Regions from separate parts of the Pantoea allii genome, predicted to be linked through region 3. Evidence: predicted binding sites of a transcription regulator. Region 3 holds the regulator's gene; each other region holds the start of a gene.

Region 1 (10,069 bases), 1.4 Mb from region 3:
CTGGCTAAATAATACTGGAAGCAATGTGAGCAATGTCGTGCTTTCTAAAGTGTCGCTGACACCGGAGAACGCATGGCAATAATAATCATTATCATTCGCGTCTGTAAAGTCTTTTTGCGCATTATTTTCATTGACGCCCAACGTGAATTCCTTGATGTTTAAAGGGTTTATCGCGCCACCCACAAGGAAAACAGCCATGAGTCCAGTGACCATCCGTCATGCCATTCCCACGGATGCGCCCGCATTAACGCGCCTCTATAGTCAGCCGGAGACCCAGGCGGCGACGCTGCAGTTGCCCTATCCATCGCCCACGCTGTGGGAGCAAAAACTTAACCATCCGCGCGCGGGCGTCCACATGCTGGTGGCATGTCTCGATGAGCAGGTTGTTGGGCAACTGACGCTTGAGGCCATGACGGCTGCACGGCGTCGGCACTGTGCCACACTTGGAATGGGCGTCGATCCGGCGTTTCATCGTCGGGGCATTGGCAAAGCTCTGATGGCGGCCATGATCGATCTCTGCGACAACTGGCTACAGATTACGCGTATTGAACTCTCGGTCTTTACCGACAATGACAAAGCGATAGCGCTCTATCACGCGTTCGGTTTCCGGATTGAAGGCACCGCGCAAGGCTATGCCATGCGCGACGGTGCCATGATTGATACACATTATATGGCGAGACTGAAAGTATAGCGTGACGGGCAACCCCAAGGTTGCCCTTTTAAATCAATATCCTGCACTCAGATCGTCTACAGAGCGCGGATCAGAAGCCCCGTAGAGCGTCCCGTCAGGTCCAATCATAATACTTTGTGTACTGCCCATCGACGGCAGCACTTTCACATGCTGACCTTTGGCTTCCAGCAACCGCAAGGTATCCGGGCTGAAACCCTTCTCAACCCGCAGTTGATCAGGCAGCCACTGGTGATGGAAGCGTGGAGCATTGGTTGCCTCTGCCACGTTCATACCGTAATCAATGCTGTTTACCACCATCTGTAATACCGTCGTGATAATGCGGCTACCGCCAGGGCTGCCCGTTACCAGCCAGGTTTTCCCGTCTTTCGCCACGATAGTCGGTGACATCGAAGAGAGCGGACGTTTCCTGGCCTGCACGGCATTGGCTTCGCCACCCACTAACCCATAAACATTTGGCGTACCCGGCTTGGCTGAGAAATCATCCATCTGGTTATTCATCAGAATGCCGCTGTTACCGGCGACGATACCGCTGCCGAAGTAGGTGTTAAGCGTGTAGGTGACTGCGACCGCATTGCCACTTTTGTCCACAACCGAAAAATGGGTGGTTTGGTTGCTTTCATACGGGGCCAGTTTACCCGGCTTGATGTCGCTGGACGGGCGGGCTTTGGCAATATCAATCTGCTGCGCCAGGGACTTCGCATAAGCTTTACTGGTCAGCGCCTGCCACGGCACCTTAACGAAATCCGGGTCGCCGAGATATTCTGAACGGTCCGCGTAGGCATATTTCTCCGCTTCCGCCATGACCTGCATCGCGTCCGCACTGCCGAAGCCCATTTTGCCCAGGTCAAAATTTTCCAGGATATTCAGGATCTGCACAATATGAATACCGCCCGATGAAGGCGGTGGCATGGAGAACACCTCATAGCCACGATAGGTGCCGCTGACAGGCTTGCGTTCAACCGCGTGATAGGCTGCTAAATCGGCTTTATTGATTAACCCACCATGCTGGGCCATTTCGGCAGCGATTTGATCGGCAATTTTCCCTTTATAGAAGGCATCCGGGCCTTGCTGAGCAATCAACTGTAAGCTGTGGGCCAGATTTTTTTGTACCAGACGGTCGCCCTTTATCCACGGCGTGCCATCCGGCTTATAGAAAATGGCTTTGCTGTTGGGATGGGTGATCAGCACTTCCTTTCCGTAGGTTTTCAGATCATCAGCCAGCGCATCGTTGACGACAAAACCGTCACGCGCCAGTTTAATGGCGGGAGCCAGCAGCTTGCTGAGCGGCAGCGTGCCATATTTGTTGACGGCTAAAGCAAAACCCGCCACGGTGCCGGGCGTACCTGAGGCCAGATGTGAAGTGAGTGAAAGCTTGCTATCGGCATTTCCCTGCTTATCCAGGAACATGTCGCGTGAAGCCGCCGCCGGGGCCATTTCACGAAAATCGATGGCCGTGGTCTGTCCTGATGCCGTGCGCAGCAGCATAAAGCCCCCACCGCCCAGGTTGCCCGCCTGCGGATGCGTCACCGCTAGCGCAAAACCTACCGCAACGGCGGCATCCACCGCGTTACCGCCCTGGCGCAGGATATCAACGCCGACCTGGGTTGCCAGCGCATCCACTGAGGCCACCATACCGTTATGCGCCTTAACCGGATGAAACGTATCGCTGTCGATACCATAAGAGACTGGCGGTGCCTGAACCGGCGCGGCACCCGCCCCGGTCACAACAGTAAAACTCATCAATAATGACCAGCCCAGCTGGCGAAGTTTGCCTTGCATCATCATGTTGTTTCCACTCTCCACTTTTATTTACATTTCTTTATTCTTTATGTAACTGACTACAAACACAGTCGAATATCAAGAAGTAACGCAAATTCAGCGCACTCCTGGAGCAGTAATTTGAACTCGTGCATAAACTTATCTGCACGACCCCGTGACCCGATTCGGGCATGCGCACACAGCATCCGGTCGTTTACTGGAGGATAAAAATGAAAAAGTGGCTTATGGTTTTCGCCGCCCTGTTGCCGTTAACCGGCATGGCAAACATGTTGAATAACACCAACAATCCTAATCAACCTGGCTATAACCCCAGCCAGCAGCGAATGCAAACGCAGATGCTCAATCAGTCGCAGCAACAGCAGAATAAACTGCAGCAGGACCAGCAGCGTCAGAACCAGGATTTACAGCGGAAATTGCAGGAACAGCGGGACAGTGCCCAGCAGCGCGTAATTAAATCGCAGCCGGGCCAGCAGCAGAATCAACAGACTCAACAGAATGCGTATTAACTAAAATCGGGGCCAATCAGGTCGATGCTGTCGGTACAGATGGCATCGACGCCCCATTTCAGCAACGTTCTGGCCCGGTCAGGGCTGTTGACGGTGTAAACCAGAATACGCAGATCGGCCTCTTTTAGCTCTGCCACCCGCGCTTCGGTTAAAACCTTGTGATTCAGATGAATTGAGGTGCAGTCCAGCGCGCCAGTTTTCTCTTTCCATGCCGTATCCCAACTGTGAGATAACAGCCCACGCGGTAGCTGAGGCTCAGCCTGCATAGCGGCTTCCAGCGCCGCATACGAAAAAGAAGAAAGCAGCGGCAAGGTTTGCCCCTGCCATAGCGTTGCCGCCGCCTGAGCGATAGCGCGCCCGGTTTCCGCGTCCGTTCCTGTTGTGGGTTTAATTTCGATGTTTGCCATCATGCCATGCTGACGGCAGCGTTCTGCCACCTCATCCAGCCGGGCCAGTTTTTCGCCCTGGAAGACGTCACTAAACCAGCTGCCAGCATCGAGTTGCGACAGCTTGTCCCATGGCAGCTCACCGGCAACGCCCCAGCCGTTACTGGTGCGATCTAACGTATCGTCATGCAGCAGGAAGATGTGCGCATCGGCCGACAATTTGGCGTCAAATTCAATCATCAGATGGCCATATTTTGCCCCCACATCAATCGCCGCAAGGGTATTTTCCGGGGCGAGTTTGCCACCGCCACGATGGGCGACGATCGACGGATAAGGCCACAGTTTTTTGCTCATTCCAGACGTTTCCCGTGCGTTGAATCGAAGAAATGTAGCGACCCTACAGGCAGATGTAACCATAAGGTACTGCCTGCTTCAGGGCGCTCGCTGTGTGGCAAGCGTACCACTAAACGCGCCTCACCGATGCGGCCGTGTGCCAGATTATCCGCACCCAACATTTCCAGAGTTTCCACCCGGAACGGAATGCCGCCCTGCTCCTGGCTGGTGATCTGAATATGTTCGGGTCGGACGCCCAGTACCACAGGACGATTGGCCCACTTCGCTTTCCCCTCGCCAACGGCGATGCTGTGAGAGGCATCAACCGTAAAGCGTGAGCCATCCTGGCTGATATTGCCATGGATCAGATTCATGGCCGGTGAACCCATAAATGAAGCCACAAACTGGCTTGCTGGTCGTTCATAGACCTCAACCGGTGTGCCGATCTGCTCAAGAATCCCTTTATTCATGACCATAACGCGCTGGGCCAGCGTCATCGCCTCTACCTGATCGTGCGTCACGTATAAGCTGGTGGTTTGCAAACGACGATGCAGCTGCTGAAGCTCCAGCCGCATCTGAACGCGCAGGCGGGCATCAAGGTTAGAGAGTGGCTCATCAAACAGAAAGACGGCTGGCTCGCGCACAATGGCGCGTCCCATGGCAACGCGCTGGCGCTGCCCACCGGATAACTCGCGTGGACGGCGCGTCAGCAGATGATCCAGCTCCAGGCTCCGCGCGGCTTCCAGCACCCGTTGACGAACCTGTTCTTTGCTCATGCCGCGAATTTTCAGGCCATAGGCCATGTTCTCTTCAACGGACATATGGGGATAGAGCGCATAGTTTTGGAACACCATGGCAATGCCGCGATCTTTCGGCTCTTCATGGGTCACGCGTTTATCGGCTATATAGATATCACCAGAGGTTACCCGTTCGAGTCCGGCGACCATGCGCAACAGCGTGGATTTGCCGCAGCCGGAGGGGCCAACCATAACCATAAACTCACCGTCATTAATCGTGACGTTGAGCGGTTGGATGATCTGATTTTTACCGTCGTAAGACTTGGTCACCGCCTGAAGGGTTACGCCTGCCATCTCTATTTCTCGCTCTCAACCAGACCACGCACAAAGGCGCGCTGCATAACAAATACCACCACTACCGGTGGAATCAGGGTTAATAACATTGCCGCCATCACTTCGTTCCACTGGGTCGGCGAACCACTGGTGGAGATCATGCTTTTGATCCCGGCCACGGCGGTGCCCAGGTTTGCGTTATCGATAATTAACAGGGGCCAGAGATACTGGTTCCAGCCGTAGATAAAGGTGATAACGAACAGCGCCGCCAGGTTGGTTTTCGACAGGGGCAGCACAATGTCCCAGAAAAAACGCATCGCGCTGGCACCGTCAATGCGCGCCGCTTCGATTAACTCATCCGGCAGCGACATAAAAAACTGCCGAAACAGAAAGGTGGCGGTGGCCGAGGCCATCAGTGGCAGGGTCAGCCCGCTGTAGCTGTCCAGCAGGTTGAGATCGGCAATAACCTGCACTGTCGGGAAAATACGCACTTCGACCGGCAGCATCAGGGTGATAAAGATCATCCAGAAGAACAGTGAGCGCAGCGGAAAACGAAACCACACCAGCGCAAAGGCCGACAGAATCGACACCAGGATTTTGCCAATGGTTATCCCCAGCGCCATGATAACGCTGTTCATCAGCAGCACACTAAAGGCCGGACCGTTGCCGTTCACGCCCCGCGTCCAGATGTGCGAAATGTTTTCCCACAGGTGCGTGCCGGGAATCAGCGTCATCGGGACGTTATACACGGCGTCGTTATCCAGCGTTGCCGCCACAAAGGCAACATAGAGCGGAAACAGGATGGTCAGGATGCCGAGCACCAGCACCACATGGCTGAAAATGTCCAGCCCGCGACGATTTTCAATCATTGGTATTGCACCTTACGCTCAACGAAGCGGAACTGAATGACCGTCAGGCCAATAACCAGCAGCATTAACACCACGGACTGTGCCGCTGAAGAGGAGAGATCCAGGCCGGTAAAACCTTCCCGATAAATTTTATAGATAAGCGTCGTCGTCGCCTGTACCGGGCCACCGCCTGTCGCGGCATCAATGACCGGGAAGGTATCGAAGAAGGCATAAATCAGGTTGACCACCAGCAGGAAGAAACTCACGGGCGTGATCAACGGCAGCGAAATCGAGAAGAAGCGACGCACCGGGCCTGCACCATCAATGGCGGCAGCTTCAACCAGCGACTTCGGTATCGACTGTAATGCGGCGAAAAAGAACAGGAAGTTGTAGCTCATCTGTTGCCACACCGAGGCCAGCACCACCAGAAACATGGCCTGTCCGCTGTTCTGAGCAAAGTTCCAGTTATAACCCATGTGGTTAAGCAGATAGCTTAATAAACCCAGACCGGGGCTGAACAGGAACATCCACAACACGGCAGCAATAACCGGCGCCACCGCGTAGGGCAGCAGCAGCAGCATCTGATAGAGCTTACGCAGGCGCACCACGTAGTCCACCAGCGCGGCCAGCAGTAACGATGACACCATGCCAAAGAAAGCCACCATGCCGCTAAACTTGATGGTGGTCCAGAAGGTATCCAGATAAAGACCGTCGGCAAACAGCCGTTTGAAGTTGTCCAGCCCGACAAAGGTACTGGAGATACCGAAGGGATCAAGATTTTGCAGGGAATACCACAGGGCTTCACCGGCCGGCCAGACAAAGAAAATAGCGGTGATCAAGAGCTGCGGCAGCACCAGAAAATAGGGTAACAGTCGATTGCGAAACACCGGGCGAGAGGGAGACATAGCGTTCTCTGACTTTTAAGGAAAAAAGGCCAGCCGCAGCTGGCCCTGCAGAATGGATTACTTATTCTGTTGCTCGAAACGACGCAGCAGTTCGTTACCCCGCTTCACTGCACTATCCAGCGCGGCCTGCGGCGACTGCTTGCCGGTCCAGACGCCTTCCAGCTCTTCATCCAGGATGGTACGGATCTGCGGCATATTCCCCAGACGCATGCCTTTGGTATAAGGCAATGGCGGCTTGTTCATCATCTGGCGAATCGCAATATCGGCACCTGGGTTTTTCTCGTAGAAGCCTTCTTTCTTCGTCAGCTCATAAGCGGCAGTGGTAATCGGCAGGTAGCCGGTTTTCTGATGCCATTCCGCCGCAATTTTTGGCTCGGTGAGGAATTTCATAAATTCCGCTGCGCCTTTGTAGGTATTGGCATCTTTGCCCTTCATGACCCACAAGCTGGCGCCGCCGATAATGGCGTTCTGCGGTGCATTCGGGATATCCGCATCGTAAGGCATCATGCCGACGCCGTAGTTAAATTTGGCGTAATGGCGAATATCCGCCAGCGAGCCCGATGAGGCGGTGGTCATGCCGCAGTCACCGTTATAGAACTTGGCGGTCGATTCGTCTTTACGACCAAAATAGGTGAAGTCCCCTTTCTTGTTCATATCTTCCAGTAGCTGGATATGACGAACCTGAGCCGGTTTGTTGAACTCCAGTACCGCATCGGTGCCGTCGAAACCGTTGTTTTTGGTGGCAACCGGCAGGCCGTTCCAGGCGCTGAAGTTTTCAATCTGAATCCAGCCCTGCCAGCCGCTGGCATAACCACAACTCATGCCGGATTTACGCAGTGCGGCCGCATCCTTAGCCAGTTCCTGCCAGGTTTTGGGGGCCTGGTCCGGATTCAAACCTGCTTTTTTAAACGCATCTTTGTTGTAATACAGCACCGGCGTGGAGCTGTTGAAGGGCTGAGAGATCAGCTGACCTTGTGCGTTGCTGTAGTAGCCGGCGACCGCAGGGACAAACTGCTTCTCATCCATTGGGATGCCAGCATCTTTGAACACCTGGTACACCGGCACGATGGCTTTGGAGGCCATCATCGTGGCGGTGCCCACTTCATAAACCTGTAACAGGGCCGGGGCTTTTCCTGTGCGGACCGCAGCGATACCTGCCGCCAGACTTTGTTCGTAGTTCCCTTTGTACACCGGGACGATTTTGTAATCCGGGTGTTCCTGGTTAAAACGTTGCGCCAGTGAGTCAACCTCTTTGCCTAACTCGCCTTCCATTGAGTGCCAGAAAGAGATCTCAGTAGCGGCCATTGCATTACCACTGATCGCCAGACCGAGCAGTGCGCTCATCAGGCTACGACGAAAAGTAACAACGGACATAGAATTTTCCTGTTCAGGTAGGTACGCGCGTTATCACGCATTTTTTGCTCGCGAAGTAACATGACACGCTGAAATGACGGAAAAATAACAGTCAGATGACGGAAAAATGACAGCGGAATGTCAGAAGATGACAGGGATAAGCGGGATTAATGCATGAGGACGATACGACGAGGGTAGGAAAGTTGAGCCAGATAACTGAAGTGTGACAGCGCCCCACCCTCGAAACCCAAAAAAGCGATAACGAGAGTGAGCGCTGCCCGACATGCGCCAGGCCTGAGAGCCAGGCCTGCCACCTATGCGCCCAGATATGCGCTGCGCACGGCCTCATTGGAAAGTAACGCCTCGCCGCTGTCCTCCAGCACCACGTGACCGTTTTCCAGCACGTAACCCCGATCGGCCAGTTTCAGAGCCTGGTTAGCATTCTGCTCTACCAGGAAAATCGTCATGCCTTCGCTGCGTAACTGCTCAATCGTATCGAATATTTGCTGAATAATAATCGGCGCCAGGCCCAGGGAAGGCTCATCCAGTAACAACAGGCGCGGTTGACTCATCAGTGCCCGGCCAATCGCCAGCATCTGCTGTTCGCCACCCGACATGGTGCCTGCCCGCTGAATTTTACGCTCAGCCAGACGCGGAAACAGCGTATACACCCGTTCGATGCGTTGCAGATACTGCTGGCGGCTGGCAAAAAAACCGCCCATTGCCAGATTCTCTTCCACGGTCATGCGTGAAAACACGCGGCGTCCTTCGGGCACGATGGCAATGGCTTCGCGCATAATCCGCGCCGTTTGCCAGTCGGTGATGGCTTTACCGTCAAAGGTGATGGTGCCGCTGGTCGCACGCGGTTCACCGCATAGCGTACCCAGCAGCGTGGTTTTGCCCGCCCCGTTTGCACCAATCAGGGTCACAATTTCACCCTGGTCAATATGCAGGCTAACGCCGTGCAGGGCCTGGATTTTTCCGTAATGCGCACTGACGTTATCAATGGTTAACATGGCCATATTACGCCTCTCCTAAATAGGCACGGATCACATCCGGGTTATTACGAATCTCTTCCGGTGTGCCGTTAGCCAGCGGCGTTCCCTGATTCACCACATAGATACGATCGGAAATCCCCATGACCAGCTTCATATCGTGTTCAATCAACAACACGGAAACCTTATGCTCACCACGTAGCTCGGCAATCAACTCATCCAGCTCGTGCGTCTCTCGCGGGTTAAGCCCGGCAGCCGGCTCATCCAGCATTAAAATCTCCGGGCGCGTCACCATGCAGCGGGCAATCTCCAGTCGGCGCTGCTGACCATAGGCCAGATTACCGGCCTGACGATTGGCCATGTCCAGCAAGCCGACGCGCTCAAGCCAGGTGGCAGCACGATCCAGCGCGTCGCCTTCACTGCGGCGAAAAGCGGGCGTTTTAATCAGGCCTGAAAAGACGCCGCTTTTCAGATGCTGATGCTGCGCGACCAGCAGATTTTCAATCACCGTCATTTCGCGGAACAGACGTACGTGCTGGAACGTACGCACAATCCCCATGCGGGCGATCTTCTGCCCGGATAAACCGGCCAGATTCTTGTCACGCAGCGTAATGCTGCCGCCAGTGGGCTTGTAAAAGCCGGTCAGGCAGTTGAAGACGGTGGTTTTACCCGCGCCGTTTGGCCCGATAAGCGACACGATTTCCTGGGGTCGCAGTTCCAGCTTTACGTTGTTCACGGCTAACAGACCGCCGAAGCGCATCATCAGGCCCTCAACGGCTAACAAAGGCTGACTCATGCCTGCTCTCCTTGTTTACCCTGCCTGAGTTTCAGGTGCGGACGCTTCATGGGCAGTAAGCCCTGTGGACGCCAGATCATCATCAGCACCATCAATCCACCCAATACCAGCATGCTGTACTCATTGAGATCACGCATCAGTTCACGTGAAACCACCAGCAAAATGGCGGCCAGAATAACGGCGAACTGCGATCCCATCCCGCCCAGCACGACGATGGCTAAGACAAAAGCAGATTCGACGAAGGTAAAAGATTCCGGGCTGACAAATCCCTGACGGGCAGCAAACAGCGTACCGGCAAACCCCGCAAAGGCAGCACTGATGGTAAAGGCCGTGAGTTTAATACGGGTCGGGCTTAAGCCCAGCGAGCGACAGGCAATCTCATCTTCACGCAATGCTTCCCAGGCCCG
Region 2 (10,069 bases), 380 kb from region 3:
CCGTGGAAGCCAAAATGGCAGTAACTATAACGCCTCACTCAGCGGAATAAGCGGCGAGAGTGGCACCAGCTACAGCCTGAATATCAATCGTGATCAGCAACAGCGCGATACAACGTTAAGTGGCAGTCTGGGCAAAAAACTCTCAGAAGCCAGTCTGACCGGTACGGCATCCACATCCTCACGGTTTAAGCAGATGTCCGTCAATGCGATGGGCGCGGCGGTGATCCACAGCGGTGGTGTAACGCTGGGCAATTATCTGGGTGACACCTTTGCCCTGGTCGAAGCGAAAGGGGCCAGGAATGCTCGCATTTTGAATAGCCAGGGCACCGAAATCGATCGCTTTGGTTATGCCCTGGTGCCATCGCTCAACCCTTATCACTACAACAGTATTTCGTTGGGGGCCAGCGGCAGCGATAGCCATGTCGAGATTCAGGACAGTGAAAAAATCGTCGCGCCTTATGCCGGTGCGATGGTGAAGGTGACGTTCAGGACCTTACGCGGTTATCCGGTCATGTTAAAGACCCGCACCAATCGCGAGACGACGGTGCCGGTGGGGGCGGATCTGCTCGACGATGCAGGCAACCGGGTGGGGACGTTTGGTCAGGGCGGCAATGCCTGGTTACGCGTCGCGAAAACCCAGGGACAGCTGAAAGCCGTATGGGGAGAGGACGCGAAAGCATCCTGTTTGATTAACTACCACATCCCAAAACCTAAACCCGATGCGGTGATTACCTACGCGGATGCTGTATGTCGTTTTTAAAATGTAAGGTGTTAACGATGAAGTACGTTTTAGCTGTGATGGCATGCTTTCTTTTGGCGGCATGGCTACCCGCTCATGCCACCTGCACGCGGGTGAATCCGGTCGATCAGGGATGTGATGCCTGCGGAGCGTCCCTGAATTTCGGCAATATCGGCTTGATGAATCTACGTTATCAGCCCGCAGGCACCGTGCTGGCCCGCTCGGTATTTCGTGTGGTACCGGCCATCAACAATGCCAATCCGGATCGCGTGTTATATCAATGCGATCTGGCAGATAAAGACCAGCTGTTTGAAGTCTTCGCCACCAATGGCGACAGTAACGTTGGCGGAGCCTGGGACATGGGCGGCGGTTATTTTCAGACTTATTTTCCCTTCACCGCGTTAAAGCTGATTCATGTGCGAAGCGGTAAGCCTTTTACCCGTATCTGGCAAAAAGTGCCGCTGACGCAGTATGACATTCAGGGGAATAAAATCCTGATCCGCGGGCGGGATTTCAGTCCCATCAGCGCCGAATTGATCCGTACCTCTGAAAACAATCGCACGCCGGGTTATTCGTCGTGGGGATGCCCGGCGGCGGCGGCGGACAATTATACCGGCTCGTACAACTGCAATCAGCCGAACGGCTATGTGGTGTTTATGGGGCCGGGGATGGATGTGCCCGAAGCGGGCCAGGACAGCTGGAATCATTTTGAAACCTGGGGGTCCGGACGCTATATGGCTTTCGGTATGAATACCGCGCCGGTGGCCACCCTGACGCAAAACCTCACCCAGGGCTGCCGGGTTGAAAATTACACCGCGAACGTGATTTTCCCCAGTATCAGTATTAATGCCCTCAATGAAGGGCAAACCGCGACGGCCCCGCTCAGCATTACGCTGGCCTGCGCGGCGGGGACAGATAAGATTTCCGGGATAAACTCAGGCCAACTGTCACTGGGATTTCAACCCAGCTACGCCGCGTGGTTGCAGGCACAGCAGTTAGGTCTGACGTCTGGAAGTGGGATTTCCAGCTACCTGGTGTCCGATCACTATGACAGTTTGCCTTCACTGGCGAAAGGCGTGGGGATTCAGCTGAAAACCTCCGGGGGAAGTGCGGTATCGTTTCTGAGCTGGAGCAGTTTTAGCAGCAATGTAGGATGGCGGCCGGTGCTGGAGGACGCGCAGGTTATTAGCAGCGGTCAGCCGAGTGACGAAACGCTGTATCAGCGTAATTTCACAGCCAGTCTTGCAAAGCTTCCTGGACAAACGGTCACGGCGGGCAGTGTTGATGCGACGGCCTCGATCCTCATTCGGCTGCAATAATATGAAAAAGATCCTGCTGCTCGTCATGTGCATCATTACTCACTCCCAGGCCGCGGTTATTCCGCAGCAAAGCCGAATCATCTTTCATCCCGGCGAGGTGCAAGTCCCGCTGTTGTTGGTCAACAGCGGTGAATCTCCTGTCCTGATCCAGACCTGGGTCGACGGCGGCTCACCGGAAACATCGCCCGGCAGTAAAGCCTTTCCTTTTGTCGCGCTCCCCGGGGTTTTTACGCTGAACAAGGATGAAAAAAAACAGATCGCGGTTTTGCGCACCGAGCTGGCCGCACAGCTTCCCACCGATCGGGAATCCCTTTACTGGCTCAATCTTTACGAAATCAGTTCAGTGAAAAAAAGCAGTCTGCGTGCGGGCAACGATAAGATCAGTGTGGCGCTGAACACCCAGCTTAAAGTGATTAATCGCCCGTTTACGGATTCGATGCCTTTTGCGGCACGCGTTAAGGCGGTTACGTTTCAGATCAGGAAAACACAAGGGCAGTTTTTTATTCAGGCCAGCAATCAGAGCCGTTACTTTTTTACCCCAGGGAAGATGACGGCGACGGCGGGCGGAAAAAATTATCCTGTTTACCTGGACGGGGATAAAACGCTGGCACCTTTCGCCAGTAAACGTTATCCCCTGCCTGGTGACTCGCCGCTTTTAGCGACAGGCAACGCTGTGCTTAACTTCACCGCGCTGGACGACCAAGGGAATCCCCAGGCGTTCACGGCCAACCTGAACCTGGCTTCTGGCTCACCGTGAACCCGCCGCGCGCGGGTGGTCGCATTGGCTGCCACCCGTCTGCGTCATCAGTAAACCATGACGACCTTGCCGCGCATATGGCCTTCCAGCACGCGCTGGTGGGCAGCCTCAAGCGTTTCCACACTCAGGCCGTGAAGCGTTTCGTTCAGCGTGCTTTGCAGCTTGCCGTCGTCCAGCAGGTCGGCGACGGCATTCAGGATTTCCCCCTGCTGCGCCATGTCCGGCGTGTTGTACATGCTGCGTGTGTACATAAACTCAAAGTGCAGCGCGGCGCTTTTTAGCTTCAGTTGATCCATCGACAGCGGATGTTCGTTCTCAACAATGGTGCAGATGTGGCCCTGAGGAGCAATAAGCTGGCTCATGGTGTCCCAGTGACCATCGGTATCGTTGAGACAAAAAATATAATCAACCTGCTTAATGCCGTGCTTTTCCAGCTCAGCAGCCATGTCTTTGTAGTTGATCACCAGATCGGCTCCACGATCGCGGCACCACTGGGCGGAATCGTCCCGTGACGCGGTGGCGATCACTTTGGCTTTACTGCGCATTTTCGCCAGAGGAATCGCCAGTGAACCCACGCCGCCTGCACCGCCCACGATCAACAGCGTTTGATCCTCACGCGCCGCAGCCATATCCAGCCGTTCAAACAGGCCTTCCCATGCGGTCAGCGCCGTCAACGGGATAGCCGCAGAAGCAGCCCAGTCGAGTTTTTTCGGTTTATGACCGGTGATACGTGAATCGACCAACTGCTCCGTGCTGTTACTGCCCGGACGAGTAATATCGCCCGCATAGTACACTTCATCGCCCGGCTTAAAGCCGCTGACTTTACTGCCGGTTTCCAGCACGACGCCGCTGGCATCCCAGCCGAGAATACGTGGTACCTGCAAACCATTTTTGATCGCCCCTTTGTGAACTTTGGTATCGACCGGATTGACCGAGGCGGCTTTCACCTGAACGCGCAGGTCATACTCGCCTGGCGTGAGGGTTTCCGGGAAAATTTCAACGAAGTTTTTTGGGTTTTCTGGATCAACAGCAATTGCGCGAACAGACATAATTTCTCTCCTGTAGTGTTCTCTAAAGTGTAGAACCCCGAGGCGATGCTGATAAGATGGACAATAGTTATTACAGTGTTCGTCTGAGGTGAACAATGGCGTTTCGTCAGTGGCAGGATATGGCGCTGTTTGCGTTAGTGGCGGAGTGCGGCAGTTTTACCGCCGCAGCAGAACGGGCAGGCTTACCGAAATCCAGCGTCAGCCAGCGGATTAGCCAGCTTGAACAGCGGCTGGGCATCCGGTTGTTAAACCGCACCACGCGCCAGCTCAACCTGACCTTTGCAGGGGAACGCTATCTGCTGCACTGTCAGGAGATGATGCAGGCCAGCGAGCGCGCCGAACAGGCCATTGCCAGTCTACGGGAAAATCCCAGCGGTCGCCTGCGCATCACCAGTCCGGCGGGCATTGGCGCAACCTTGCTGGCCCGCTGCAACGCTGCGTTTTTACGCCATTATCCTGACGTCACGCTGGATATCTCTGTCTCGGATGATATTCGCGATCTGGTGCAGGACGGCTTTGATCTGGCCTTACGTACTGGTCAGCCGCAGGAGTCGTCCCTGATTGGTCGCCGCGTGGGCTACTGCCAGCGCTCGCTGGTGGCCGCACAAGCTTATCTGGACCAGCATCCGCCGATTACCCATCCCCAACAGTTGGCCGCGCATCGCTGTATTGCGCACCGGGCCTGGAACGAGTGGGTGCTGAAACGCGACGATCAATATCATCGTTGGCTGCTTCCGCCTGCGCACCTTACCGATAATTTACTCTATGCCCGCGAGTCGGCGTTGGGATGTGCCGGCATCACACTGCTACCCCGCTTTTTAACGGACGGCGACAGGGGCGATGCGCGTCTGGTAACGGTGCTGCCGGAATGGGAAATGGAGGGGAATGAACTGTGGCTGGTGTATCCCAGTCGTAAACTGAACTCGCCTGCGCTGATGAAATATATTGAATTTGCTTTGCAGTCGCCGGTGTTCCGCGAATTTTACCGCTGAAGAAAAGAGAAGGGCGGCATCGCTGCCGCCCCACAATTACTTAGTAATACGTTTGTACTTGATACGTTTCGGCTCCAGCGCATCTGCGCCCAGCGTGCGTTTCTTGTACTCTTCGTATTCGGTAAAGTTACCTTCGAAGAATTCGATCTTGCCCTCATCCTGATAATCCAGAATGTGGGTCGCGATACGGTCAAGGAACCAACGGTCATGCGAGATCACCATGGCGCAGCCAGGGAACTCAAGCAGGGCGTTTTCCAGCGCGCGCAGGGTTTCAATGTCCAGGTCGTTGGTGGGCTCATCGAGCAGCAGCATGTTGCCGCCCACCTGCAGCAGTTTTGCCAGATGCAGACGACCACGCTCACCACCGGACAACTCGCCCACGCGTTTGCCCTGATCCACGCCTTTAAAGTTAAAGCGTCCTACATAGGCGCGGCTTGGCATTTCGGTGTTGCCGATACGCATAATGTCCTGACCGCCAGAGACTTCTTCCCATACGGTTTTGGCATTATCCATGCTGTCGCGGAACTGATCGACAGAGGCCAGCTTCACGGTTTCACCCAGCACAATCTCGCCGGAATCCGGTTGTTCCTGACCGGACATCATGCGGAACAGAGTCGACTTACCGGCGCCGTTCGGGCCGATGATGCCGACGATGGCCCCTTTCGGTACAGAGAACGACAGGCCGTCGATCAGTACGCGATCGCCGTAAGATTTACGCAGGTTGCTGACTTCCAGCACCTTGTCACCCAGACGGGCACCCGGCGGAATAAACAGTTCGTTGGTTTCGTTACGTTTCTGGTAGTCGGTGTTGTTCAGTTCTTCAAAGCGAGCCAGACGGGCTTTACCTTTAGACTGCTGGCCTTTTGGCCCTTTGCGCACCCACTCCAGCTCTTTCTCGATAGATTTGCGACGTGCGGCTTCGGAAGAGGCTTCCTGCGCCAGACGGGCATCTTTCTGCTCCAGCCATGAGGAGTAGTTCCCTTCCCACGGAATGCCTTCGCCGCGGTCCAGCTCCAGAATCCAGCCTGCAACGTTATCAAGGAAGTAACGGTCGTGGGTAATCGCCACCACGGTGCCTTCGAAGTCGTGCAGGAAACGCTCCAGCCAGGCGACAGATTCTGCATCCAGGTGGTTCGTCGGTTCGTCCAGCAGCAGCATGTCTGGTTTTTCCAGCAACAGGCGGCACAGGGCGACACGGCGGCGTTCACCACCGGACAGGTTCGCAATTTTTGCGTCCCAGTCTGGCAGTCGCAGGGCGTCGGCGGCGCGTTCCAACTGGGTGTTCAGATTATGGCCGTCATGCGCCTGAATGATCTCTTCCAGCCGTCCCTGCTCGGCAGCCAGCTTATCGAAATCTGCATCTTCTTCGGCGTATAAGGCATACACCTCGTCGAGACGTTTCAGCGCCCCGACCACTTCGGCCAGCGCTTCTTCCACGGACTCGCGCACGGTGTGCTCAAGGTTAAGCTGCGGTTCCTGCGGCAGATAGCCGATTTTAAGACCGGGCTGCGGGCGGGCTTCCCCTTCGATATCTTTATCGATACCGGCCATGATGCGCAGCAGCGTAGATTTACCCGCACCGTTCAGGCCGAGCACGCCAATTTTTGCGCCGGGGAAAAAGCTAAGGGAGATGTTCTTCAGAATATGTCGCTTTGGCGGAACTACTTTGCCGACGCGATGCATGCTATAGACGAATTGAGCCACGTTGTATTGAGCCTCTGGGTCTGTTTGTCGTTTGGATGATGTCGAAGTTTAGCCTTTTTCGCTGCCTATTCACAGCCGATGCGCCGGGATAATTCCGTGCCGGGGCGCAGTTTGGCATAACTGTTTGATTTGTGTCCGCTGTCCGAGCGGGCGGCAAAAGGCCGCTTCCGGTGACGTGCGTATCATGACGAGCATATATAGCGCAGGTGACATGAATCCACCTGAGCGTAGCAGCAGGTCATTGCCAGCGCGCGACAAAACGACGTCAGGGAAGGCGGACGGGAATATGCTGTTGCGTTAACCACTGACTCAGTGCCGGTTCAGGCGCGCTGTCGCTGACCAGTAAATCAAAGCGGGACAGCTCGCCAATGCGCGCAGGCAGGACTTTGCCATATTTGCTGCTGTCGGCGACCAGAATACGCTGGCGGGCGCGCAACATGGCATGGTGCTTCATCGGCAGTTCGTTGAGGTTATAGCAGGTCGCTCCCTGATCTTTATCCACGCCCGCCGCAGAGATAAACGCCAGGGTGGGACAGAGGTCATCCAGAATGGAATGCCCGCCCACGGGCGTGAACAGGGCATTGTCGGCATGAAATTCACCGCCACTCAGGATCACATTGCAGGCCGGTTTCTCTTTTAGCGCCAGAAAGGTATTCATGGCACAGCAGATAGCGGTAAAGGGCAGGGCATCCGGAATCGCATCCACGACATAGGGCAGGGTGGTACCGCAGTCAAAAAACACCGTGTCGTTTTCACTAATCAGGCTGGCAGCAGCCTGAGCGAGTCGCTGCTTTCTGGCTGCATTTTGTCCGTGTTGGTCGGAGATGAAATAGTGCCCGGGATGGTTGCGCGGATCGCTGACGATATAACCGCCCAGCAATACCACGCTTGAGGTCGGTTCACTTAAGTCCCGACGCACGGTCATTTCCGATACGTCCAGCAGCTGTGCCGCATCTTTCAGATGTAATTTATCGGTGCGCTTAAGTGCCAGAGCCAGTTTACGAATGCGTTCGTCGCGGCGGGTTTCCATTGTCATCTCTAAACCTGTATTCCTTGAAGAAGACGTCATACGTCCTGGCCTGTCACATCGCTGGCGCGCCGTTAACCTTACCTGCAACCGCCGCGTTTTTACTCAGCCCATAACAAATTTCAAAAAATTTAAGGCGTTGCAGGCTTTTCAGGCAAGATTTTTATCTTACCCGCAATGCCTTCACCCCGCAAACCCGGGCTGTGGCCACTGAATGCCCGCCTTCGCGCTACAGGTGTTTGTTATAATATTAACATTAAACCCGGGCGAATTCCGGCTTTATCGATCAGTTATGTCACAATATATGTGAAATTTATCACATAATTAACCTCTGTGAATTGTTAGTGTTATTTTTATAACATTTTAGCGGTCTTTTACCGGGGGAAGAATGGACATTGCGGTTATCGGTTCAAACATGGTGGATTTAATCACCTATACCAACAGTTTTCCCAAGCCAGGGGAAACGCTGGAAGCGCCCGATTTTGCAATGGGTTGTGGCGGTAAAGGGGCCAATCAGGCCGTGGCGGCAGCAAAGCTGGGTGGCAAGGTAATGATGGTCAGCAAAGTGGGCGACGACCTGTTTGCGCCCACCACGTTAGCCAATCTGCAACAGCAGGGCGTGGATACACGTTTCGTCACCACCGAGGCCGGTGTCTCCAGCGGTGTGGCCCCCATTTTTGTTGATGACCAATCGCAAAACCGCATCTTGATTATTAAAGGCGCGAATCAACATCTTAAGCCTGCGGACATCGATGCTGCGGCTGAGGCGCTGAAGGGCTGCCGGTTAATCATTCTGCAGCTGGAAATTCCGCTGGAAACCGTTTACTACGCGATCGATTTTGCCCGCCAAAATGCTATCCGCGTCATCCTCAATCCTGCCCCCGCCCTGGCTGAGCTGGATATCGCGTATGCCTGCCAGTGTGACTTTTTTATGCCCAATGAAACAGAGCTGGAAATCCTGACTGGAATGCCGGTGGGGACGGAGGATGAAGTGAGGCGGGCAGGCGCGTCCTTACTAAAACGTGGCCTAAAGAATCTGATCGTGACTCTGGGCAGCCGCGGATCGCTGTGGATGACCGGCGATGACTGTCATCAGGTTGACCCTGTGCCGGTTAAAGCACTGGATACCAGCGGTGCCGGTGATGCGTTTATTGGCTGTTTTGCCTACGAACTGGTGAAAACCGGTGATATCCCTGCCGCCATGGCGAAAGCCTCTGCCTACGCGGCCTGTAGCGTCACGGCACGCGGTACGCAGCGTTCTTATCCTGACTCAACCGCTTTTCAGCGCTTTCTCGACCTTCAATGAGGTACGGCCATGCACCAGAACATTGTTCAGCAAGATGACGGTTATCTAAATAAGACCCCGCTGTTCCAGTTTATTCTGCTTTCCTGTCTGTTCCCGTTGTGGGGCTGTGCGGCAAGCCTGAATGACATTCTGATTACGCAATTTAAAAGTGTGTTCGCCCTGAGCGATTTTGCCAGTGCTCTGGTGCAGAGCGCCTTTTACGGCGGCTATTTTTTGATTGCGATTCCGGCCTCGCTGGTGATCCGCAAAACCAGTTACAAGCTGGCGATTTTAACCGGACTGGCGCTGTATATCGTCGGCTGTATGCTGTTTTACCCCGCCTCGCACATGGCAACCTATACCATGTTTCTGGCAGCGATTTTTGCTATTGCCATTGGGTTAAGCTTCCTGGAAACGGCGGCGAATACCTACAGCTCAATGATTGGTCATCGCCAACATGCCACGCTGCGTCTTAATATCAGCCAGACCTTCTATCCGCTAGGTGCTCTGATGGGCATTGTGTTGGGGAAATATCTGGTATTTCAGGATGGGGAAAGCCTGCAAACACAGATGGCAAACATGACGGCGGAGCAGGCCCACGCGTTCCGCTTATCGATGCTGGAACACACTCTGGAGCCGTATAAATATCTGGTGATGGTACTGGTGGTCGTCATGCTGCTGTTTATGTTCACCCGTTATCCGCGCTGCAAGCCGCAAAGTAACGAAAAAACGTTGCCGACGCTGGGCGAAACCTTCCGCTATCTGGCAAAAAATCGCCATTTTAAACGCGGTATTCTGGCGCAATTTCTGTACGTCGGCATGCAGGTTGCAGTGTGGTCCTTTACCATTCGTCTGGCCCTGACGCTGGGGGCGACCAATGAGCGTGAAGCGTCCAGCTTTATGATTTACAGCTTTATCTGTTTCTTTATTGGCAAGTTTGTCGCCAACATTTTGATGACACGTTTCCGGCCAGAGAAAGTCCTTATCGTCTTTTCTGTTTTAGGCATGATAACGCTGGCCTACGTCATGCTGGTGCCCAATTTCACCGCTGTTTATGCCGCCGTGTTTGTTAGCGTGCTGTTTGGTCCCTGCTGGGCCACGATCTATGCCGGTACGCTCGCAACGGTAGACAGTAAATACACCGAAGTCGCCGGCGCGTTTATTGTGATGTCTATCGTCGGGGCGGCATTTGTGCCC
Region 3 (10,069 bases):
TGGCGGTGCGCGGCGTGGCAAAAAGCGGCCCGACCGCAAGGTAGCAAACCGTTGCCAGCACCACGCCAGCGACTTTGCCAATGGGCGTGCTCAGCGCATCAATACCGCCGCCGACGCGCGCCAGGGCGATCACGGTGATAACAGGTAAGCCCACGGCGGTAAGCAGAAAGCCCAGAGCGGCCACCCAGACATGTTCGCCTGACTGAATACCGACCATGGGAGGAAAGATGATGTTACCCGCGCCAACAAACAGGGCAAACGTCATGAAGCCCAGCGCGAGAATGTCTTTAACGGTTAAACGATGTGTCATACGGCCTGTCACTGATGTTGCGATGAAAGATAAGTTTGCGTTGTCCCCTCGCTGCGTTAATACGACGACTTGCCAGACAATAACAGCGCATTATGCGTAGCGTCTGGTTTAGCGCAGGTGATTTGAGCTGCTTTTTTTCTGTTCACAGAGGGATAAATCGACAACGGCGGTAAGTAAAACGTTTATAGCGGAGAAAGGCAATACAGGATCGGAAAACCAGAGGCTTATTTCGCAATTTAAACCAATATCAGAGGATCACATCAATATTCGCAGAAAGTGCATCAGATGATGTGCTTTAAAAATAAACAGGCGATGGGAAATATCAGCATACATGCGGGTTTTTGTGCACAAGTGGCGCATGTATTGCGCCACGTTGCACAGATTCAGCGCTTACCACACCTGGCTGGCGACATCCACTACCAGACGAATCTTCTGCCACTGTTGCTCTTCGGTCAGGCTGTTGCCCTCTTCCGTTGAGGCAAATCCACACTGCGGGCTGAGGCAAATCTGGTCGAGGCTGATGTACTGCGTCGCTTCCTGTAAACGCGCTTTTACCTGCGCGGCGTCTTCCAGTTCACCGACCTTGGTGGTAATTAAACCCAGCACCGCCTTCTGGTGGCCAGGCTTGATGAAACGCAGCGGTTCGAAGCCGCCAGAACGGTGATTGTCATATTCAAGGAAAAACGCATCCACATTCACAGAGCCGAACAGGATTTCAGCCACCGGCTCGTAGCCCCCTTCAGAAATCCAGGTCGAGCGGAAATTGCCACGGCACACATGCAGACCGACGGTCAGGTCGGCCGGTTTGCCTTCTAACGCCTTGTTCAGTACACGTGCATAGGTGCGAGCCAACTGCTCGGGATCGTCGCCGCGCTCACGGATCTCACGCTTTTGATCCTCTGAACAGAGATAAGCCCAGACGGTATCGTCCAGTTGTAAATAGCGACAGCCTGCATCGTAAAAGGCTTTAATCGCCTCTTTGTAGGTCTGCGCCAGATCGTCAAAGTACACATCCAGATCGGGGTAAACCTTTGCGTCGATCACTTTACGTCCGCCGCGAAAATGCAGCACGCTTGGGCTGGGGATGGTCATTTTTGCCACCGCATCCCCCGCTACGCTCTGCAGGAAGCGGAAATGCGCCAGCATTGGATGCCCATCAAAACCCAGCTTGCCGGTAATTTTTACGCCGTGCGCTTTGGTCTGAACACCGTTGAACTGAATGCCCTGATCCGCTTCATAGTGTTCAACGCCTTTCAGGCCGTAGAAAAAGTCAAAGTGCCACCAGCCACGACGAAATTCCCCGTCGGTAACAACCTGAAGGCCATTTTCACGCTGCTTCGCCACCACGTCACGAATCGCTTCATTTTCAGCATCACGCAGTTCGTCAGCGCTGATCTCGCCCGCATGAAATTTTTCACGAGCCTGCTTAATGGCGACGGGACGAAGGAAGCTGCCAACGGTATCGGCACGAAACGGGGCGGTTTGTCTTTGCATAATGACTCCTGATCACCCGCCAGATCAGTAGATAATTTCGGGCGGGAATAGTTACACAATGTAATTTCAGCCTTCCAGATGGCTAAACGTCTGAATGCAGATTGTCATGTGACCGGCTTCTGCGCAAACGAAAAAAATTCACTGGGGATGAAAAAGATTCATGTTGCGACGAGAAGAGCGGATTTCGCGGTCGTCCTTTTACGCATCAGCATTCTTACCCGGCGCAACTGACGCTATGGACGCTATGGACGCTGAACAGCATAGCCAGGATGTAGCCCGCACACAGGGCGCGCGGCTAAGACGGAGAATGTTCTTTATCAAGGATGCCTGGTGATCCTCGGGTTCTGCACAGTCAGGAAAGCCTACTGGAGAGCCTTACGCGCCCCGGCCATTTGCGTCTCAGACAGCGGCAGATAACCCGCTTCACTCACGCGCTGCTGGCCCGCTTTAGACAGTACCTGTTGTAAAAAAGCGGCTAAAAGCGGCGGCAAGGGCTTACCGGGGGCTTTGTTCACATACAGATAGAGCGGGCGCGCCCAGGGATAGCGACCACTGCGGATAGAATCCGGATCGGGTGCAACCGCCTCACCGCTTTTTGTCATCACCGGTAGCAGTTTTACTCCGCTCAGGTGAAAACCAAAACTGGCATAGCCAATGCTGCGCAGATCGCCGGCGACGGCCTGAACCACCGCCGCCGATCCGGGAAATTCCGCCACGTCGTTGCGAAAATCGCCCTGACACAGTGCCTGCTGTTTGAAGAATCCCCATGTCCCGGATGCCGAGTTGCGGCCATAACGCTGGATAGCGCGCTGCTGCCATTCTGGCTGATGCAGGCCCAGATCGCCCCAGCGCTCAGGCACCTGCTGCGCGCCACAGAGACGGGTGACAGAGAACAGAGCATCAAGCTGGCGGGGGTAGACAGACTGCAGCGGATTGCGCTGATTCACCACCACCACCAGCGCGTCCATCGCAACCGGTACTGCCAGCGGAGGATAACCATATCGCGCCTCAAATGCCTGGCGCTCATCCGCCTGCATAGGCCGGCTCATGGCCCCAATCTGCACGCTACCGGCGGTGAGCGCGGTGGGCGCGGTTGACGAGCCCGATGCCTGGACCTGGACGTTTACGCCAGGCGACTGACGGCTAAAGTCATCGCCCCATAAGGTCATCAGGTAGCCGAGCGTGTCCGAGCCTGCGCTGCTCAGATTGCCTGAAAGCATAACAGGCTGCGCCTGCACCAAGGCAGGCAACAGAGAGAAGAACAGCAAAAAAAACGCGCGCATTGTTCCGGTCCGTCAGCAGTTAATGGACGGCATTCTCCTGCATCCCGTTAGTAACAATCAACCGTGGTGCCAGGGTAAACGTAAAACAGGTTTCCTGATGCGGGATGCTGGTGATCTCCAGACGCGCATTATGATGGCTCAGCGCATGCTTCACGATGGCCAGCCCAAGCCCGCTGCCGCCGGTGGCGCGTGAACGCGCTTTGTCCACGCGGTAAAAACGTTCTGTCAGACGTGGGATATGCTCAGAAGCAATGCCGGGGCCGTTATCGCACACCTTGAATACCGCGCCCTGCTTGCTACGTAGCCAGCTGATATCGATGCGCGTGCCCTCTGGCGTATGGTTAACCGCGTTGTAAACGAGGTTGGAAATGGCACTGCGTAATTGCTCATCATTGCCAAACACTTTCAGATGGGGATCGGTATGAAAATGGATAGCGTGACGCCCACCGCTCAGGGTTTCGGCCTCATGCTGCAGCAGTTTTAGCATGACGGGCACATCAACCTTTTCTTTCATGTTGATGACCGGGGCAGCCTCAATACGCGACAGCGTCAGGAGCTGTTTGACCAGGCTATCCATCCGTCGGGTTTGCTCCGACATCGTGTGCAACGCTTTGTCCCGTGAGCGCTGATTCATCACAGAGTCGTTCATCATTTCCAGATAGCCCTGAAGCACCGTTAAAGGCGTGCGCAGTTCGTGGCTGACGTTGGCGAAGAAGTTACGCCGTGCTCCCTCAAGCTGATGCATCTGGGTAACATCGCGCGCCACCATTAACCACTGGCCTTCGCTGTAAGGCATGACACGGAATTCCATATGGTGCTGGTTATTCAGCACCAGCGTCAGTGGCTTGTCGAAATCCCGCTGGCGAAGGTAGCGTGAAAACTCAGGATAACGCAGCAGGTTAAGGATATTTTGCCCGTTATCCTCTGGCCAGCGCAGCCCCAGGTGTTGCTGTGCCAGGCCGTTGCACCAGAAAATAGTGCCCTCTTCCGTGGTCAGGATTACGGCGTCAGGCAGCGACTCCGCGCCGCTACGAAAGCGCTTAATCAGATTACCTAACTCGCGCCGCCGCCGCCGGTTGCGCAGTTGCATTTGATACAACCCGTAAAACAGTGGCTCCCAGCTAGCCTGGCCTGAAGGCGGCGTCATCGTGCGATCGAGCCATAGCCAGTGAGAAAGGCGCATCAGGTTGTAAAAATGCCACAATAACATGCCGACGACGCTAAGTAACAAGAGCCACGGCAAATAGCCAAACAGCAGGCCAAGCACCAGCGCAGGCAGACACGCCAGCACCAGTTCGGACAATAATCTCTTCCAGGAGAGGCGTTCCAGCACGGTTAAAGCTCCGTTTAAAAGCGGGCAGAGAAACGATAGCCTGTTCCGCGTACGGTTTGTACCATGCGATCGTGGCCGGTCAGTTCCAGCGCCTTACGTAAACGACGAATATGAACGTCAACGGTGCGATCTTCAACATAGACGTTGGTGCCCCAGACGTGATTGAGTAGCTGCTCACGGCTGTAAACACGCTCAGGATGGGTCATAAAGAAATGCAGCAGCTTGTATTCTGTCGGCCCCATTTCCAGCGGTGTGGTTTCTGACATCACGCGGTGCGATGACGGGTCCAGGCTCAGGCCCTGCATTTCAATCACGTCTTCAACCGCCATCGGCGAAATACGACGCATAACCGCTTTGATGCGTGCCATCAGCTCTTTAGGCGAAAAGGGTTTAGTGATGTAATCATCAGCCCCGACTTCCAGCCCACGAACCCGATCTTCTTCCTCGCCGCGCGCGGTCAGCATCATAACCGGAATATCGCGCGTCATGGCTTCACGCTTAAGATGTTTAATAAATTGTATGCCGCTACCGCCGGGTAACATCCAGTCCAGCAGGATCAGATCAGGCCAGGGTTCAATCAGCTTGCTGACAGCACTGTCATAATCTTCGGCCTCAATCGGCTGATAATCGTTTTGTTCCAGAACAAAACATAACATCTCACGGATTGGAGCTTCATCTTCCACAACTAAAATGCGCTTAGCCATTATTACTCCTGCAGGTAGGACGGCTTTCACTGATATTTGCGGCGTCATTATGCGTCAGTTTTGTGACAGTTTTATGAAAAAGTTAGCCATAAAAGTCGGCTTGCAACAACCATTTATGACAACATGACGACATGTTTTGTGGCTTTAGTGATAGAGCCAGTATAATTGCCGGGCAAATTGTTATGGCAGGGAGTGTTATGCGCATTATCCACACCGCGGACTGGCACCTGGGGCAGTTCTTTTATAACAAGAGCCGTGCCGCTGAACACCAGGCCTTTCTTGACTGGCTGTTAATCCAGATTGAGCAGCACCAGGTTGATGCCCTGATTGTGGCGGGCGACTTATTCGATACCGGTACGCCGCCCAGTTATGCGCGTGAAATGTTTAACCGCTTCGTGGTGGCATTACAGCCCAGCGGCTGTCAGCTGGTGGTGCTGGCAGGTAATCATGACTCGGTGGCGACGTTAAACGAGTCGCGTGAACTGCTGGCCTGTCTGAATACGCGAGTGGTTGCCACGCCGCAAGAAAATGATGATGTGCTGATGTTGACCACCCGTCAGGGCGAACCCGGCGCGTTACTGTGCGCGATTCCTTACCTGCGTCCGCGCGACATCATGCGCAGCCAGGCCGGTCAGTCGGGGCGGGACAAACAGATCAGTCTACTGGAAGCGATTGCCGCGCATTATCAGCGCAGTTTTGCGGCGGCGCAGGCGTGGAACAAGCACCTGCCCATCATTGCAACCGGCCACCTTACGGCCCTTGGCGTCAGCAAAAGTGATTCGGTGCGTGATATCTACATCGGCACGCTGGACGCCTTCCCTGCCTCGGCATTTCCGCCAGCGGATTACATCGCCCTTGGGCATATTCATCGTGCTCAGCGTGTGGCTAACAGCGACCATATTCGCTACAGCGGTTCCCCTATTCCACTTAGCTTTGACGAGCTGGGCAGCGAAAAGAGTGTGTATCTGCTGACGTTCGGCTCCGCAGGCCTGGAGATCGATGCCCTGCCCATTCCGCTGTTCCAGCCGATGAGGATGCTCAAAGGTTCACTGGCGCAAATCAGCCAGCATCTAGCCGACTTTTCCCATCCGAGCGGCGAAAAACCGGTCTGGCTGGATATTGAAGTCACGACTCAGGAGTACTTAAGTGACCTGCAGCGCCAGGTGGAAGCCCTGACCGCAGATTTACCGGTGGAAGTGCTGCTGTTACGACGCAGTCGTGAACAGCGTCAGCACAGCCTGACGCAAACGGATAATGAAACCCTGAGCGAACTGAATGTTGAAGAGGTTTTTGCCCGGCGTCTGGCACTAAACGATGCGCTTGACGATGAGCAGATTGCCCAGGTGACAACGCTGTTCAGGCAGACGCTGGCCGAGCTGGAGGAGAACCCATGAAGATCCTCACGCTGCGATTCAAAAACCTCAATGCGCTGAAAGGGGAATGGTTTATCGACTTTCGCACCGAGCCTTTCGCCAGCAATGGTCTGTTTGCCATTACCGGGGCGACGGGCGCGGGTAAAACCACCCTGCTGGATGCGATCTGTCTGGCGCTGTATCACCAGACGCCGCGCCTGGGCGTGCTCTCTCAGGGGCACAATCCGCTGATGACGCGTGACTGCGCAGAATGCCTGGCTGAAGTCGAATTTGAAATTAAAGGTGAAGCCTGGCGTGCATTCTGGAGCCAGAACCGCGCCCGGGGTACGGCAGACGGCAAACTGCAGGCACCGCGCGTCGAGCTGGCACGCTGTGCGGATAACCAGATTGTTGCAGACAAAGTGGGCGACAAACTCAAGCTCACCGAAACGCTCAGTGGTCTGGATTTTGCGCGCTTTACCCGCTCAATGATGCTGTCACAGGGCCAGTTCGCCGCGTTTCTCAATGCCAAAGCCAACGAGCGCGCGGAGTTGCTGGAAGAGCTGACCGGCACGGAGATTTACGGTCTGGTTTCTATGGCCGCGTTCGAGCGCCATAAAGAAGCGAAAAATGCGCTGGAGTTGCTGCGCAGCCGGGCGGGCGGCATGGCACTGCTTGATGAGGCGACCCGAACCGGGCTGCAACAGCAGCAAGCTGCACTGACGGAAGCCGAGCAGCAACTCAGCCGCCAGCTTGACACCGCTCAGCGCCAGCAGCACTGGCTGCAGCTGGCACAGCAGCTTAGCGCGGACAGTGAGCAGGTGAATGCCGCCCGTCAGGCAGCAGAAACGGCAAGTCAGGCGGCAGAAGCCGATCGCCAGCGCCTGGCCCGAAGTGAACCGGCAGAAAAACTGCGCGGTGCGCTGCAGCAGCGCGACAGCCTGCAGGCTGAACGTCATGAGGTGCAACAGCGTCAGCAGCAGGTCAATCAGCAGATGCAGGCCACGGCAAATGAGCAGCAGCAGTTGCAGCAGCGCTATCAGGAAATGGAAACGGCCCGCGAGCAGGCGCGTCAGCAACAGCGACAGCAGGAAACCCTGTTGACCGAACAGGTCATCCCGCTCGATCAGGCGCTTTCCGCCTTAGCACAGCAAATCCAGCAGTTGCAGCATGAAACGGGTCAGCAGCAGGCAGGCTGCGCGCAGCGCGAACAGGCGATGCAAGCCGAGCGACGCCAGGTGAGCGATCTGCAACAGGCGATGACCCAGCAGCAGACTCTTCGACAGCAGCTTGCAGAGCTGGCGTTGTGGGGCGAAAACCTGCCACTGTGGCAGGACCGCTTTGCTCAGCTGGCACGGTATGAAACCGAACAGGTGGCGTCAGCGCAACAGGTGCAGCAACAGCAACAGCAAATTCATCGATGCCAACAGCAGATCGAACAGCTCGGGCAGCAACTGGCTCCCCTGAATCAGGCCGGGCAGCAGTCTCAGCACGCATTATCTAACGCTGAGCAAGCGCTAACTTCGCTACAGAAAGCCCATCCTCCCGAAGCAATACGTCAGACGTTAAAGCAGTTAAATCAGCAGCGTGACGCACGTCAGACGCTGACGTTACTGGCTACCCAGTGGCAGCCGCTGCATCAACAGCGTGGTCAGTATGAAAAACGACGCCAGGATCTTGAAAAAGCCAGCCTGCAGGCTGAGGCAGAATTACTGACGCTGCGGGAAACATGGAAACGGGAAAAACAGCAGCTCACCGACGTGGAGAAAATTTGCCAGCTCGAAAGCCACATTGCCGACCTGGAGGAGCATCGGGCGCGGCTGGAGGCCGGACAACCCTGTCCTCTGTGTGGCTCCTGCGAACATCCTGCGGTTGAAACCTACCGTGCTCTGGAAGTCAGTGCCAACCAACAGCGAAAAGCTGACCTGCAAAAGCAGGTAGAGGCACTGAGTGAAACCGGTACGGCAAAAAAAGAGCAGATAAAACACCTGAAGGTGCAGCAGCAGTCTCTGCAGGACGAAATCGCCAGTTTAACGCAGCAACTTGATGGTTTAGCCCAGCGCTGGCAGGCCTTGAGCAGTGAGCTTGCGCTTACCTTCACGCTGAACGATGCCGAAGAACTCGCCAACTGGCAGCAGGCCCAGCGCCATCAGGAACAGGCATTAACTGCACAGGTCGAGACGCTGGAAAGCGCAGAACGGGCTTATCAGGAGGCAAAAGAGCGACATCTGCAGCAGCAGCAAGCGTTACAGAAGCATCAGCAAACGATCCAGTTGACCCAACAGCAGCTGGAGAATGAGCAACAGGCATTGCTACGCTTACAGCAGCACCAACAGCAGGCCCAGGCGAGTGCTCAGCAGCTTCAGGAAACGCTGAATCAGCAGTTCAAAGACTATCACCTGGCGTTGCCTGACAGTGCCCAGCGCGAAAGCTGGCTGGCGGAGCAGCAACAGCGCTGGCGGCGCTGGCAGGAAAGTGAGCGGTTGCTTGCTAACTTACAGCCTCAGTTGGCACGTGCGGAAAGCCAGGCAGAAGCCCTGCAACAACAGTTGCTGCTTGAGCAGCAACGCCTGACTCAGCTACAGCAGCAGCTCGCCTCACTGGATCAGCAGCACCAGGAAAAATGCCAGCAGCGCGCGGCGCTGTTTGGCGATCGCGAGGTTACCCAGGCCCGTCAGCAAATGCAGGAAAGTGTCGATGGTCACGAGATGCTGTTGACGCAGCAACGTGAGCGGCTGCAGCAGTCTCAGGCAGAGGTCAGCCGTCTTACCGGCCAACTGACGCTACTGGAAAGCCAGCTGCATACATTGAGCACACGGTTAACCGAGGCTGAGCAGCGCTTCAGTGCCGCACTGGCGGCGGCCGACTTCCCGGACGAGGCGAGCCTGCGGGCCGCACTGCTGGACGAGCAGGAAGCGCACCAACTGCGCCAGCGACTGCAGCAGATTGATCAGCATCTGCTCCATCAACAGTCACGTCTGGCAGAGTTGCAACAGCGGCTGGCTGCCCACCAGCAGGCGAAACCCGATAATATGCCCGACTCCGCCGATGCGCTGGCTGCACAGCTGGAAAACTTACGGCTGTCACTCAGGGATAACGCCAGTCAGCAGGGGCAGTTGCAGCAGCAGTTACAAAGCGATGCCAGCCTGCGGACGCAACAACAAACCTTACTGGCGCAGATTGCTCAGGATGAAACCGAGCTGGCGCAGTGGGCCTTGCTTAACGAGTTGATCGGCTCGGCAACCGGCGATAAATTCCGACGCTTTGCGCAGGGATTAACGCTTGATCACCTGGTAGCCCTGGCTAATCGTCAGCTGGATCGCCTGCATGGACGCTATCTTTTACAGCGCCGTGCTATCGATGCGCTGGAGCTGGACGTGGTGGATACCTGGCAGGCGGACAGCGCGCGGGATACGCGTACGCTGTCGGGTGGAGAAAGCTTTCTGGTGAGCCTGGCGCTGGCACTCGCGCTATCCGATCTGGTTAGCCATAAAACGCGTATCGAATCGTTATTTCTTGATGAAGGCTTCGGGACACTGGATGCGGAAACGCTGGATACCGCGCTGGATGCACTGGATGCACTCAACGCCAGT

Evidence for each region. Region 3 encodes PhoB, which activates phosphate uptake and scavenging genes when phosphate is short. Its sites were predicted from a motif close to CTGTCATAAAACTGNCNNAT; they were not measured.
Region 1: a site for PhoB is predicted at 7,986-8,005, ahead of ugpB (sn-glycerol-3-phosphate ABC transporter substrate-binding protein UgpB). Genes of this name have one in related genera too.
Region 2: a site for PhoB is predicted at 7,890-7,909, ahead of rbsK (ribokinase). Genes of this name have one in related genera too.

Annotation. Positions count from the first base shown of each region.
Region 1 is NZ_CP125958.1:364,460-374,528, reverse strand. It holds gene QNH99_RS01730 (hypothetical protein) at 1-198, opposite strand, end outside; gene QNH99_RS01725 (GNAT family N-acetyltransferase) at 197-691, shown strand; gene ggt (gamma-glutamyltransferase) at 725-2,476, opposite strand; gene QNH99_RS01715 (DUF2756 domain-containing protein) at 2,680-2,976, shown strand; gene ugpQ (glycerophosphodiester phosphodiesterase) at 2,973-3,716, opposite strand; gene QNH99_RS01705 (sn-glycerol-3-phosphate import ATP-binding protein UgpC) at 3,713-4,786, opposite strand; gene ugpE (sn-glycerol-3-phosphate ABC transporter permease UgpE) at 4,789-5,634, opposite strand; gene ugpA (sn-glycerol-3-phosphate ABC transporter permease UgpA) at 5,631-6,518, opposite strand; gene ugpB (sn-glycerol-3-phosphate ABC transporter substrate-binding protein UgpB) at 6,576-7,892, opposite strand; gene livF (high-affinity branched-chain amino acid ABC transporter ATP-binding protein LivF) at 8,186-8,893, opposite strand; gene livG (high-affinity branched-chain amino acid ABC transporter ATP-binding protein LivG) at 8,895-9,662, opposite strand; gene QNH99_RS01675 (high-affinity branched-chain amino acid ABC transporter permease LivM) at 9,659-10,069, opposite strand, start outside.
Region 2 is NZ_CP125958.1:3,921,512-3,931,580, reverse strand. It holds gene QNH99_RS18520 (fimbria/pilus outer membrane usher protein) at 1-760, shown strand, start outside; gene QNH99_RS18515 (fimbrial protein) at 778-2,058, shown strand; gene QNH99_RS18510 (molecular chaperone) at 2,060-2,815, shown strand; gene QNH99_RS18505 (zinc-binding alcohol dehydrogenase family protein) at 2,863-3,864, opposite strand; gene QNH99_RS18500 (LysR family transcriptional regulator) at 3,960-4,856, shown strand; gene ettA (energy-dependent translational throttle protein EttA) at 4,893-6,560, opposite strand; gene deoR (DNA-binding transcriptional repressor DeoR) at 6,826-7,590, opposite strand; gene rbsK (ribokinase) at 7,976-8,893, shown strand; gene fucP (L-fucose:H+ symporter permease) at 8,903-10,069, shown strand, end outside.
Region 3 is NZ_CP125958.1:3,537,700-3,547,768, forward strand. It holds gene brnQ (branched-chain amino acid transport system II carrier protein) at 1-310, opposite strand, end outside; gene QNH99_RS16830 (cobalamin-independent methionine synthase II family protein) at 701-1,804, opposite strand; gene QNH99_RS16835 (PstS family phosphate ABC transporter substrate-binding protein) at 2,167-3,087, opposite strand; gene phoR (phosphate regulon sensor histidine kinase PhoR) at 3,107-4,420, opposite strand; gene phoB (phosphate response regulator transcription factor PhoB) at 4,435-5,124, opposite strand; gene sbcD (exonuclease subunit SbcD) at 5,322-6,518, shown strand; gene QNH99_RS16855 (AAA family ATPase) at 6,515-10,069, shown strand, end outside.